Linked DNA regions of Acidithiobacillus ferrooxidans ATCC 23270. The protein of the gene in region 2 binds, or shares a complex with, the protein of the main gene of each other region. Links are inferred from orthologs where the notes say so. Each region holds a gene or a part of one and is shown on either strand. Other genes may lie near its edges.

Evidence for each region.
Region 1: the proteins of AFE_RS08305 (region 2) and smc are in contact, whole or in part, in a crystal structure (PDB 3ZGX), measured with the Bacillus subtilis proteins. The link is inferred for Acidithiobacillus ferrooxidans ATCC 23270 from one-to-one orthologs.

What each region holds. Positions count from the first base shown.
Region 1 is NC_011761.1:679,897-684,529, reverse strand. The notes cover bases 595-4,633. They hold smc (chromosome segregation protein SMC), read right to left. Parts: upstream 4,248-4,633; coding sequence 795-4,247; downstream 595-794. Other genes in these bases: queF (preQ(1) synthase), read left to right, coding at 4,308-4,633. In the rest of the region: AFE_RS03575 (protoglobin domain-containing protein), read right to left, coding at 1-535. UniProt on the Bacillus subtilis protein: Required for chromosome condensation and partitioning.
Region 2 is NC_011761.1:1,551,339-1,557,306, reverse strand. What follows is about bases 130-3,129. They hold AFE_RS08305 (segregation and condensation protein A), read right to left. Parts: upstream 2,041-3,129; coding sequence 1,219-2,040; downstream 130-1,218. Other genes in these bases: AFE_RS08300 (tryptophan--tRNA ligase), read right to left, coding at 2,021-3,129; scpB (SMC-Scp complex subunit ScpB), read right to left, coding at 686-1,219; AFE_RS08315 (sulfide:quinone oxidoreductase), read right to left, coding at 130-523. Outside these bases: more of AFE_RS08315, read right to left, coding at 1-129; more of AFE_RS08300, read right to left, coding at 3,130-3,232; AFE_RS08295 (site-2 protease family protein), read right to left, coding at 3,232-3,891; AFE_RS08290 (L-threonylcarbamoyladenylate synthase), read right to left, coding at 3,942-4,577; AFE_RS08285 (ferritin-like domain-containing protein), read left to right, coding at 4,716-5,540; AFE_RS08280 (hypothetical protein), read right to left, coding at 5,567-5,845. UniProt on the Bacillus subtilis protein: Participates in chromosomal partition during cell division. May act via the formation of a condensin-like complex containing Smc and ScpB that pull DNA away from mid-cell into both cell halves.

The DNA of each region.
Region 1 (4,633 bases), 870 kb from region 2 along the record:
CACGCGCGCAGGCATTAACATCTGCGACAGGGCCGATGCATTCCGGATCAACACCAAGCCCATCTATAGCATTTATGTAATATAGCTCATAATCCTTGTATCCATCTATTTGAGATTTGATATCAAATGCAAGGCGCATGGTTACCAATTGATAGAAAATAGAAAAATCATGCCTCTCTATAGAATTCAACAAGTACTTCAAATAGTGTTCGCTTGCCTTCTTTAGAACGATCTGGTCAACGCCTATGGATGCATGTCTATATCCTGCTGACCGTGATAAAAGAGCCTGATCCGTCATTGCGATGCCAGGCGACAACAGTAGCAAAAGATGCTGAACCTGTTTACGCTTGAGAAAAGCAAAATCATCTTCCGAGAGTATGGATATTATGCTTTGCGCTTCAGGAATATCATTTAAAGAACGATAGAACGACTCGACAGCATCATTCGCCTGTTCAGAGATTATGGCCTGCATACGGGACAACAACTCTATAGCCCGATTATTATATGCAGCATATGGTAGCAAATCAGTATCCATATCACTCTCCATACTGTGGCAGTATAGGTATATCATGCCAACATATAAATAGAGTATCGTTCGCCCATGTGAAACACAAAAACACCTTGATTTTCCGTACCTGCTCCACGCCGCGAACCGGAACATCCACATCCGGGTACGGAAAATTTTGCGCTCAGCATTTTTGCTTGGCGTCCGGGGAACATAGAATCAATACTATAGCATGTTGATATGGTGTTGTACTAATATCCGGAACCATCGATTCCAGCCGGAATCCGCACTAGGGCGTAGTTCCCTCATGGGTGGCTGTCTGTGCCAGGGTATCCGCCACATCCACTCGTACGACACGGGAGACACCCGGTTCGGTCATGGTGACGCCCACCAGTTGCTCGGCGACCTGCATGGTCAGGCTGCGGTGGGTCACAATCAAAAACTGGGTCTGCGCCGCCATTTTCTGCACCAGATGACAGAATCTCCCCACATTTGCGTCGTCCAGTGGCGCATCCACTTCATCCAATATACAGAAGGGCGCGGGGTTCAGGTGGAACAGGGCAAACACCAGCGCGATGGCGGTGAGTGCCTTTTCGCCACCGGAAAGCTGCTGCAGAGTGGCGTTACGCTTGCCCGGAGGCTGGGCACGCAGCACCAGTCCAGCTTCCAGAACATCCTCGCCAACCAGACTGAGTTGCGCCTGTCCACCGCCAAAAAGAACGGCAAAGAGTTCCTGCAAGGCCTGATTGACCTTATCGAGGGTGTCTCGAAAACGAACCGTCGTCTCCAGATCCATGGCCGCCATAGCCTCCGCCAGCCTGTACAGAGCAGATTCCACATCTTCCACCTGAGCCAGCAGGTTACCGCGGCGCCCCTCCAGTTCCCGCAACTCGTCTTCGGCGGCGAGATTCACGTTGCCAAGGCTGGCGATGGCCGCGCCGATTCGGGTAAGACTCTCTTCGCAGCGTGTCGCATCCGGGCAAGGCCCCGGATCGTCGCCTAAATCCTGCGCAAGCACTGCGGCACGCTGCTGCAGTTCATCCAGACGCGCCTGTAGGCCTGCGAGCTGCTGTTCGACGGCGGCCTCGGACTTCTGCAAGGCGCGCAACCCCTTGTCCAGGGCATGGCGCTGGCTTTCATGTTCGCGAATCTGCTGCCCTGCAGTCTGTGCCGCCGACTGCAAGACCTCCAGATGCACGCTACGACCTGCCCGCAATGCTCCCACCGCATCTCGCGCCTTGAGCATTTCCGGCAGGGCGGCCTGTAGCCGAAGCAGTTCCCCTTCATTCTCGGCGACAGTGGCAGCAAGCTGGTCCCACTGCTGTTGCAGGTCTTCGGCACGGGTTATGGCTGCTTCCGATTCGGCCTGCAGGCGCTGCTGCCGGAGTTCCAGCGTCTGATATTCCCCCCGCACGCGTCCATGAATTCCGCGCAGTTCGTCCACCCGGCGACGCAACGTATCCGTCCTCCGTTGGGAGTCCAGCACCACCTGCTCGAGGGCCTGCCATCCGCTTTCGTCAGCCGCCAGTTCCTGACGGAGTCCATGCAAGCGAGTTTCCAGGGCGTTGCGTTCGACGTCGAGGCGCTGGGACTCAGCCGCCCTTTCCGCGCGCTGCTGCTCTTCTGTCTCTACCCGGCTGCGCAGACGAGCCAGAGACTCCCGCTCCCGGGCGCTTTGCCGGCTCATGTCCTGCCAGCGGGCATCTGCCGTTCTGACCTGCTCCTGCAGGGTGCGCGCCTGTTGTTCCGCCGCGATCAAAGCGGCATGGGCAGCGGCTGCATCCGCCTGCGCCCGCTGGAAACACTCCCAATTTTCCGCCAATTCACGGCGGCACTGGAGCAGGCTGGCTCCGTCTTCATGCTCCGGATACGCGACCCCGGAACGATGCACCAGCACCCCCTGCGGCGTAATCCAGGCCTCTCCCGCCCGTAGCTGGTGACGTTGATCGAGGGCAGAGGCCAAGTCGGGCGCCATGCGCAGCCCCCACAGCCAGTCACTCAATCCCAAAGTTAAAGACTCGGGCATTTCCAAGACCTGCAGCAACGTGTCCGACGGCAGTTCGGCCGGCATGACCGTGCTCACCCACAACATGCTGCCCTGGGTGACCATGTTGTTGCCCTCCATCACCAGAGCGTTCAGGCGCTCGCCCAAGACCTCCTCCAGCGCCCGCTCCCAGCCGGGCTGCACGCGCATCTGATCCACCAGCCGGGAGCCGGCGGGGTCATTTTGCGCCTGCGGTTTTTGCAGCCGCTGCAGCAGGCCCTCCAGCGCCTTCTGCCGGGCACCATATTCCTGCGCCTTGGCCCGGGTGTCGTCGCGGGCATTTCGCAAAACGGCGATCCGGTTCTGGAGGGTTTCCAGCGCTTCCCGATGTGCCCGAAGCTCCGATGCGGCTTCCGCCAACACGGTTTCTGTGGTACCGCAACGCGCCGCCAGGGCTTGCATGGCGGCGCGCTCCGAGGGTATGTTCGCGGACTGCCGCTGCAGGCGGCGTTCGATGTCCTCCAAGCGAGGCTCCAGTTCGCGGATTTGCGCCATCGTCACATCCCGTTTGCGACGCATTTCGGCCAGAGCCTGTTGCTGGTTCTGACGTTCCTCATCCTGTTTTTCGAGCCCCCGCTCCGCTTCCCGCCGCAAGCGTCGGGCACTGTCCTCCTCGCCGCTCAGTGCCTGCCGTCGCACAGCCAAATCCTGCAAACGTTGCTGCCGCTGGTTTTCGTCTTCCGCCTGGCATATCTGCTCAGACCGGACTTTCTGCTGCTGTGCCTGGCCCTGGTCCAGACTGGTCTGCACGCGCTGAAGGGCAGCTTGCTGCTCTCGCAGCTGATGTTCCATATCGCTCTGCCGGGCCTGCACCGCATACAGTTCACCCTGTGCCGCGGCGATGTCTTCCTGCATGCGCCGGTCCTCCGCACGGAGTTGATCCAGGGACTGGGTCACCGCATCGAGAAGGCGCTCCTCCCTTCGGTATTCGTCCTGCAGCCGGGAGCGCTGCTCCAGGCTCTGCCGGCGCTCTGCTTCCAGGGCATCCACGCGCAGGGCCAGACTCCACCACTGCCATTGGCGCTCCTCCACCCGTAGGGCGCGCAGTCTTTGCGCAGACTCTGCCTGCCGCTGCAGGCGCTGCCACTGGCCATCCATCTCACCGTGGATATCATACAAGCGCTGAAGGTGCTCCCGCGTTTCGGCGATGCGTTGTGTGGTCTCCCGCCGACGCTCCTTATATCGGCTGATGCCCCCCGCCTCTTCGAGAATGGCGCGCAGATCGTCCGGTCGCGCATCGACGATGCGCCCGATGGTCCCCTGCTCAACGATGGCATAAGCATTGCCGCCGAGTCCCGTACCGAGAAACAGATCCGCCACATCGCGTCGCCGGCAGCGGGCGCCGTTGATTCGGTAATGGCCATCGCCCTTGCGGTCCAGACTGCGTCGGACGCTGATTTCAGCCGCCCCGGCAAAGGCACCCGGTGCCGCCCCATCACTGTTATCGAAGCGCAGTTCGACTGTCGCCACCGATGCGGCCGGCCGACTGCCGCCGCCATTGGAGATCACGTCACTGAGGGTGCCACCGCGCAGTTGGCGTGCCGAGGATTCACCGAGTACCCAGCGCACGGCATCAACGGTGTTGGATTTCCCGCAGCCATTGGGGCCAATGATCACCACCGGATTGGCATTGAACTGAATGCGCGTACTTTCGCGAAAGGATTTGAAGCCCTGTAGGATGATGGCCGAGAGGCGCATGAAAGGGTGTTTTGCTATAGTATGCCGAATTGATGAAGCACCGATGATGAGGAGTTGCGAATGCCCAGTCAACCCAGCAGGGAATTAGAGCGTTTTTCCAATCCCCACCCCGAGCGGGACTATGTGGTGCACATGGATCTGCCCGAATTTACCTGCCTCTGCCCCCTGACGGGACAACCCGACTTTGCGCATTTCATGCTGGATTTTATCCCGGATCAGCACAATGTCGAACTGAAGTCCCTCAAACTCTACCTCTGGAGCTTCCGCGACGAGGGCGCCTTTCACGAGGCGATGACCAACCGCATCGCCGACGATCTGATCGGCTTGATCAACCCGCGCTATCTGCGCCTGCTGGGACGCTGGTACGTACGCGGCGGTATCACCAC
Region 2 (5,968 bases):
GGTCGGAAGCGACGATCATGGCATATTCGTAAGCCGGTCCGAAGCAACTTGCGCCGGCCATGGCACCGATGACAATGGGGCCGGGCTCGCGCAACAAAGCCTGGTATTCGGCAAAGGCCCGTTCCGCATGGTCCACCGTACAAATGGACTGCACCGGGCCTTCATGGGGATCGGAACCCGGTACATTCTCGAAAGCCAGCTTCGGACCTGTCGCGATCATCAGGTAGTCGTAATGTACCGTGTTGCCGTCGGCAAGGGTGATATTCTGCGCTTCGGCATCGATCTGTTCGGCGGACTGCGCGATAAAATGTATTCCTTTACGTTCCACATAGTGCCGGATTGGGAAAGCGATATCATCGCGCTCCTTCCAGCCCACCCCCACCCACGGGTTGGACGGAACGAACTGGAAATAATCATTGGCGCTGATCAGCGTCACCTCATGCCCAGAACCCAGAGCTTCCTTCATTTCGTAGGCCGCCGGCATTCCGCCTGTGCCCGCACCCAAAATTACCACATGTGCCATTGCCTGCTCCTCTCGTACTTTACCGCGCCAGATTCAAGGTAAGCCACAACATCGGATTTCGCTTACCGAGCCCAATTGGATTTCTAGTCGGAATATTATAGAACCTTCCCAATTCGTCAAATTAGATTGTTGCAACTTTCCAAATATATTTTTAATAAGGTTTCAGTCCGTTATGCCTGCCTGTATATCCGTCTGGCCCTCTTCCATCGTCACGATCTCCGGCAACGCAGCCAGCGACGGCAATGAAAAATGCTCCAGAAAACCGGGTGTTGTCACCCAAAGCGCGGGGCGACCCGGTGTATCCCGGTGTCCGCTGGTGGTGATCCAGCCCCGCTCCTGAAGCTGCTGCATGATCTGCACGCTGACCGCAACCCCACGCCAGTGCTCGATTTCCGGACGGGTCACCGGCTGCTGATAGGCAATCACCGCCAGGGTTTCCAACGTGGCCCGCGACAAAGGCCGTGGTGGCTCCATATGGAGGCGCGCCACGAGGGCGTTGTGACGCGGATGAATCTGCAGACGATAGCCACCCGCTACACAGACGAGTTGCAGAGGTCCCTCGCCGGTAGCCAACAGCATGTCCAGCGCCGCCTCCCATCCCGCGCAGCCAGGGTCGCCGTCGAAAATATCGGCCAGGCGCGCGCGAGTAAGCGGCTCGGCGCTGGACAAAAACAATGCCAGGAGCGCTTCACGCATCAGTCGCCAAAGACCTGCGCCGCCGCCACAACGATCTGCCAGCCCACATCTTCATTTCCAACCAGGGCCAATGCCCGCTGCCGGAGCAACTCCAGCACCGCCAACAGGGACACGGCCAGAGCCAGGCGATCCGCCCCAAGCGGCAGAAGCTCATGGAGATACCAGGGACGCGACTCCCGCCGACAAAGCAACAGCACCTCCACCATCCGCTGCCGTAGTCCCATATGCGGGTGTACCAGGGTATGGGCGGGAGCCAGTCTGCGGGGCGGGCGCCCCAGCAAAGCCCGCCAGGCATTCGCCAGATCGGTGAGAGACACTGGAGGAGGTGCGGGGAACGGATCGGGATGTATCGCAGGGCAGACCGGCCAGAAATCCCGACCGGCCTGGGACAGGCCGCGGAGCGCCGCAGCCTGACCCTGCACCATAGCCAGGGCTTCCAGGCGGCGCGCCAGCTCCTGCCGGGGATCAAAATCCGTATCATCTCCAGTCGGAGGCACCGGCAGCAGCATGCGCGCCTTGATCTCCGCCAGCCAGGCGGCCATCACCAGATATTCCGCCGCGAGTTCCAGATTGCGGCGACGCGCCTCGTGCAGGTAATGCAGGTACTGGCGGGTCACTTCGGCTACGGGAATATCGCGGATATCCATGCGGTTACGGCGGATGAGCCAGAGCAGCAGCTCCAACGGGCCGGAGAAGCTTTCCAGCAACAGCTCCAGAGCATCCGGCGGAACGAAGAGGCCGTCCGGTAGGTCTGCCCGTGACTGCCCGTGAACCTGTACGGGTGCAGCCGACGCGCCGGATTCAGCAGTCGTGACGCTCATGGGCCAGCCCCATGGCCGCACGGACCCGCTCCAGCGTTTGTGCGGCACGCTGGCGGGCACGTTGAGCGCCCGCATGGGCGATTTCCGTGAGTTGTTGCGGACGTGCCGCCCAGTACTCCGCGCGTTCACGGATCGGGGCCTGTTCGGCGAGCACGGCTTCGATCACCGGCTGTTTACAATCCAGGCAGCCGATACTCGCCGTCGTACAGCCGTTGCGGACCCATGCCTGCGTCTCAGGCCCGGAATACACCTGATGCAAGGCCCAGACCGGGCACTTTTCCGGCGTGCCAGGATCCGTGCGTGCCACCCGTGCCGGATCGGTGGGCATGGTACGTATTTTTTTCCGAACCACCTCCGGCGCTTCGCGTAACGGGATGGTATTCCCGTAGGACTTGCTCATTTTCTGCCCGTCAAGCCCCGGCATTTTGGAAGCCGCCGTCAAAAGCGCCTGTGGTTCGCGAAGGATTTCGCGGCCCTTGCCTTCCAGATGGGCCAGGAGTTGCTCGCGCATCTCGGCGCTGAGTCCCGCCTGCCCTCCCAGGAATACCACTGCCTCGCTCACGGCCAGCGCATCGCCATCCTGCTGGAAGCGCTGCTGCAAGGACAAAAAAGTCTTCGCCGCACGCTTGCCCATGACCTGCAGACCCTTTTCCACCTGGGTCGCGGCATCGGCGTCGCGCCCGTAAAAACTGTTGAAACGCCGCGCCAACTCCCGGCTGATCTCCAGATGCGCGACCTGATCTGCGCCCACAGGTACCTTGTGAGCGTCATAAACCAGAATGTCTGCCGTCATCAACAGCGGGTAGCCCAGGAAACCGAAGGTGGCAAGGTCACGTTCGCGCAGTTTTTCCTGCTGATCTTTGAAGGTCGGGACACGCTCCAGCCAGGAAAGCGGTGTCAGCATTCCCAGCAGCAGCGCGAGTTCGGCATGTTCTGGCACATGGGACTGGATGAAGAGCACGGCTTTGTCCGGGTCCACACCCACGGCCAACCATTCGATGAGCAGATCCCAGACCGCAACACTGATCCCCTGGATCGTCTCATAATGGGTAGTCAGCGCATGCCAGTCGGCGACGAAGAAATAGCACTCCGCTTCCTCCTGCAGACGCAGCCAGTTTTTCAGTACGCCATGATAATGCCCCAGATGCAGGCGGCCCGTCGGGCGCATGCCGGAAACGATGATCTCTCTCATCACCAACCACCCATCGTCAGAAAAAAATTGCTCATCATCAGAAAAAGGGGACCCAGCACAGACCAGAGCACGCCGGTGAACAGCAGCACGATCAGGATGATGAACCCGTAAGGTTCAATCCGACTCAGGGCAATGCTGGCGGACGGCGGCAAGAGCCCCACAGCCACCCGGCCGCCGTCCAGCGGCGGGATAGGAATCAGATTGAAAATGATCAGGATCACGTTGATCATGATGCCCGCTTTACCCATCAACTGCATGGGTTCATCAAGATAGGCCAGGGCACCGGGAAGATGTCCGCCGAGCCACAGCACCAACGTCCAGAAGAAGGCCATCAAGAGGTTGGCGGCCGGCCCGGCGATGGCGACAAGCACCATATCGCGCTTGGGATCTTTCAGCCCGTCAAAATTGACCGGCACCGGTTTGGCATAGCCGAATAGAAAGGGCGAATGAAGCAGGAGCAGTATGCCCGGCAGAAGAATCGTTCCGAAGGGATCGATGTGTTTAATGGGATTCAGGGTTAGCCGCCCCATGAGCATGGCCGTCGGGTCGCCCCGTTTCCAGGCGACCCAGCCATGGGCCACCTCGTGCACGGTAATGGCGAACAGTACAGGAATGGCCCAAATGGCCAAGGTTTGGATAAATTGCGCGGCGTCAGACATGGCCGGAGTATATCAGTGTACTGACCCGCCCGCCTAATACCACCGACATCTCAGACGGCAGCACCCAGACCCAGCGCTGCCGGATCCCCGGCACCTTCGCGAAGCAATCGGGGCGGCCACTGCAGCAAATCCACCACCGTTGAACAGCGCACCCCGCCAGGGCCGGACAGCAGCACCATATCCACCTGATTGCCCATCGTTTTGCAGATTTCATCGGGATCCGTCAGCGGTGCAGTGGCACCGGGGAGCTGCAGGGTGGAACTCATCAGGGGCTCTCCCAATTCGGCAATCAGCCCCTCACAGAGGGGGCTCGCGGGTATGCGTACACCGATACTGCGCTTTTTCGGGTCGGCGAGGCGACGCGGCACATCCCGGGTCGCCGGCAAGATGAAGGTATAAGGTCCGGGCAGGATTCTACGCAGCAGTGCGTAGGCGCGATCGTCTAGTTGGGCATAGTCGGTCAACTGAGAAATACTGGAAAACAGTAGCGAAAGGTCATGCTGCAAATCCAGTTGCCGGATGCGCCGCAGCCGCTCCTGGGACTCCCGTGCCGCCACCGTACAGCCCAAGGCATAACAGGTATCCGTTGGGTAAACCAGCAAGCCCCCCCCGCGCAACACTTCAGCCGCTTGCGCCAGCAATCGCGGTTGCGGGTTCACGGGATGCAATTCCACACATAACGCCATGACGGCCTCCTGAAAACGCAACATTACCTGCCCTGGGCAGGTACCCGGGGGATAATACGCCAGCCACGCGCGGCCCCGCCAGATGTGCGCTATAGTTAAAGGTCTTATCAACCGCAGTTCAAGGAGGCGGCCAACACAATGCCCGCAGATAGCGTTCGTCCGACCTGGTCTCTGACCGATATTCCCTATGCCACCATTGAAAAAGAAAAGATCATCGGCAACACCGACTGGTTTTACCTGTTAGCCGGCGCCTCTTTTGTAGAAACGCTCTCCGATCTCTATACCCGCAACCTGGTGGAGTATTACCAGGAAAACGTCGGCGCCACCACATGGTTGCGCCAGGAGTGGGAGATGGAAGAGGTACAGCACGGGCACGCGCTGCGCCGGTACGTGCTCTTTGTCTGGCCGGATTTCGACTGGGAACGTGCATATCAGGGCTTCGTGACGGCGTATGCGCCCTGCTGCCGCACAGAACTGCTCGGCCCCACGCACGCGCTGGAGATGGCTTCGCGTTGTGTCGTCGAGACGGGTACGGCCAGCTTCTACACCATGATTCAGGCGGCGAGCCCGGAGCCGGTGCTGCGCCAGATCGCCGCACACATCCGCGCTGACGAAGTCCACCACTACAAATATTTTTACAGAATTTTCAGGCAATATCAGGCCGCCGAAAAAAATTCGCGCTGGCGTATCGGTCGCGAACTATGGAAACGAGTAGCGGAAGCAGAGCAGGAAGACAGCTATCTGGCGATCAAAAATGCTTTTGAAGTGAAAAATCCGGGAGAGAAGTTTTTCATAGAGGACTTTGCCGCGTTCCGGAAACGCATAGGCGGCTGGGTGGATCGCTATTACCCTTTCGATATGGCCATCAAGATGCTGCTCAAACCCGTCGCCCTGCCCCCCATGCTGCAAAGGGCTGCACTCCCCCTGCTCAGCCACGGCGCACGCCGCGCCATACTCGGTTGAGCGTCGCGCACGCCGGTCGGGCACACTCATACGGACCAGATCTGCACCACGTCGACAGCTTCGCCTACCGGCTTCCCTTCCTCCGGAGACGCGGGCGTCAGCTTCAGCCACTGAGCCTGTTCCACATGGCCCACCACCTGGCCCACGGCACTGACTGTCTGCAAACCGGATTGCAACACCGGTTGGACAGATGCGGTATGTGTGGGGCTGGCGATGGGGGTCACCGTATTCACAAAACTCCCCAAAGCCACAAAAGGTGCGGCGATCAACATCGTTAACAGGGTATTATAGATGGGCTTTTTCATGACTGTTCCTTTTGGATCGTCGGATGCGCAATAAGTCAAGCAAGTATCATGCCATGGCGCAATATATACAGCATCCAGCGACGGACATGGCACGCAGACACAAGGTTATGCGCATTTTTTGCG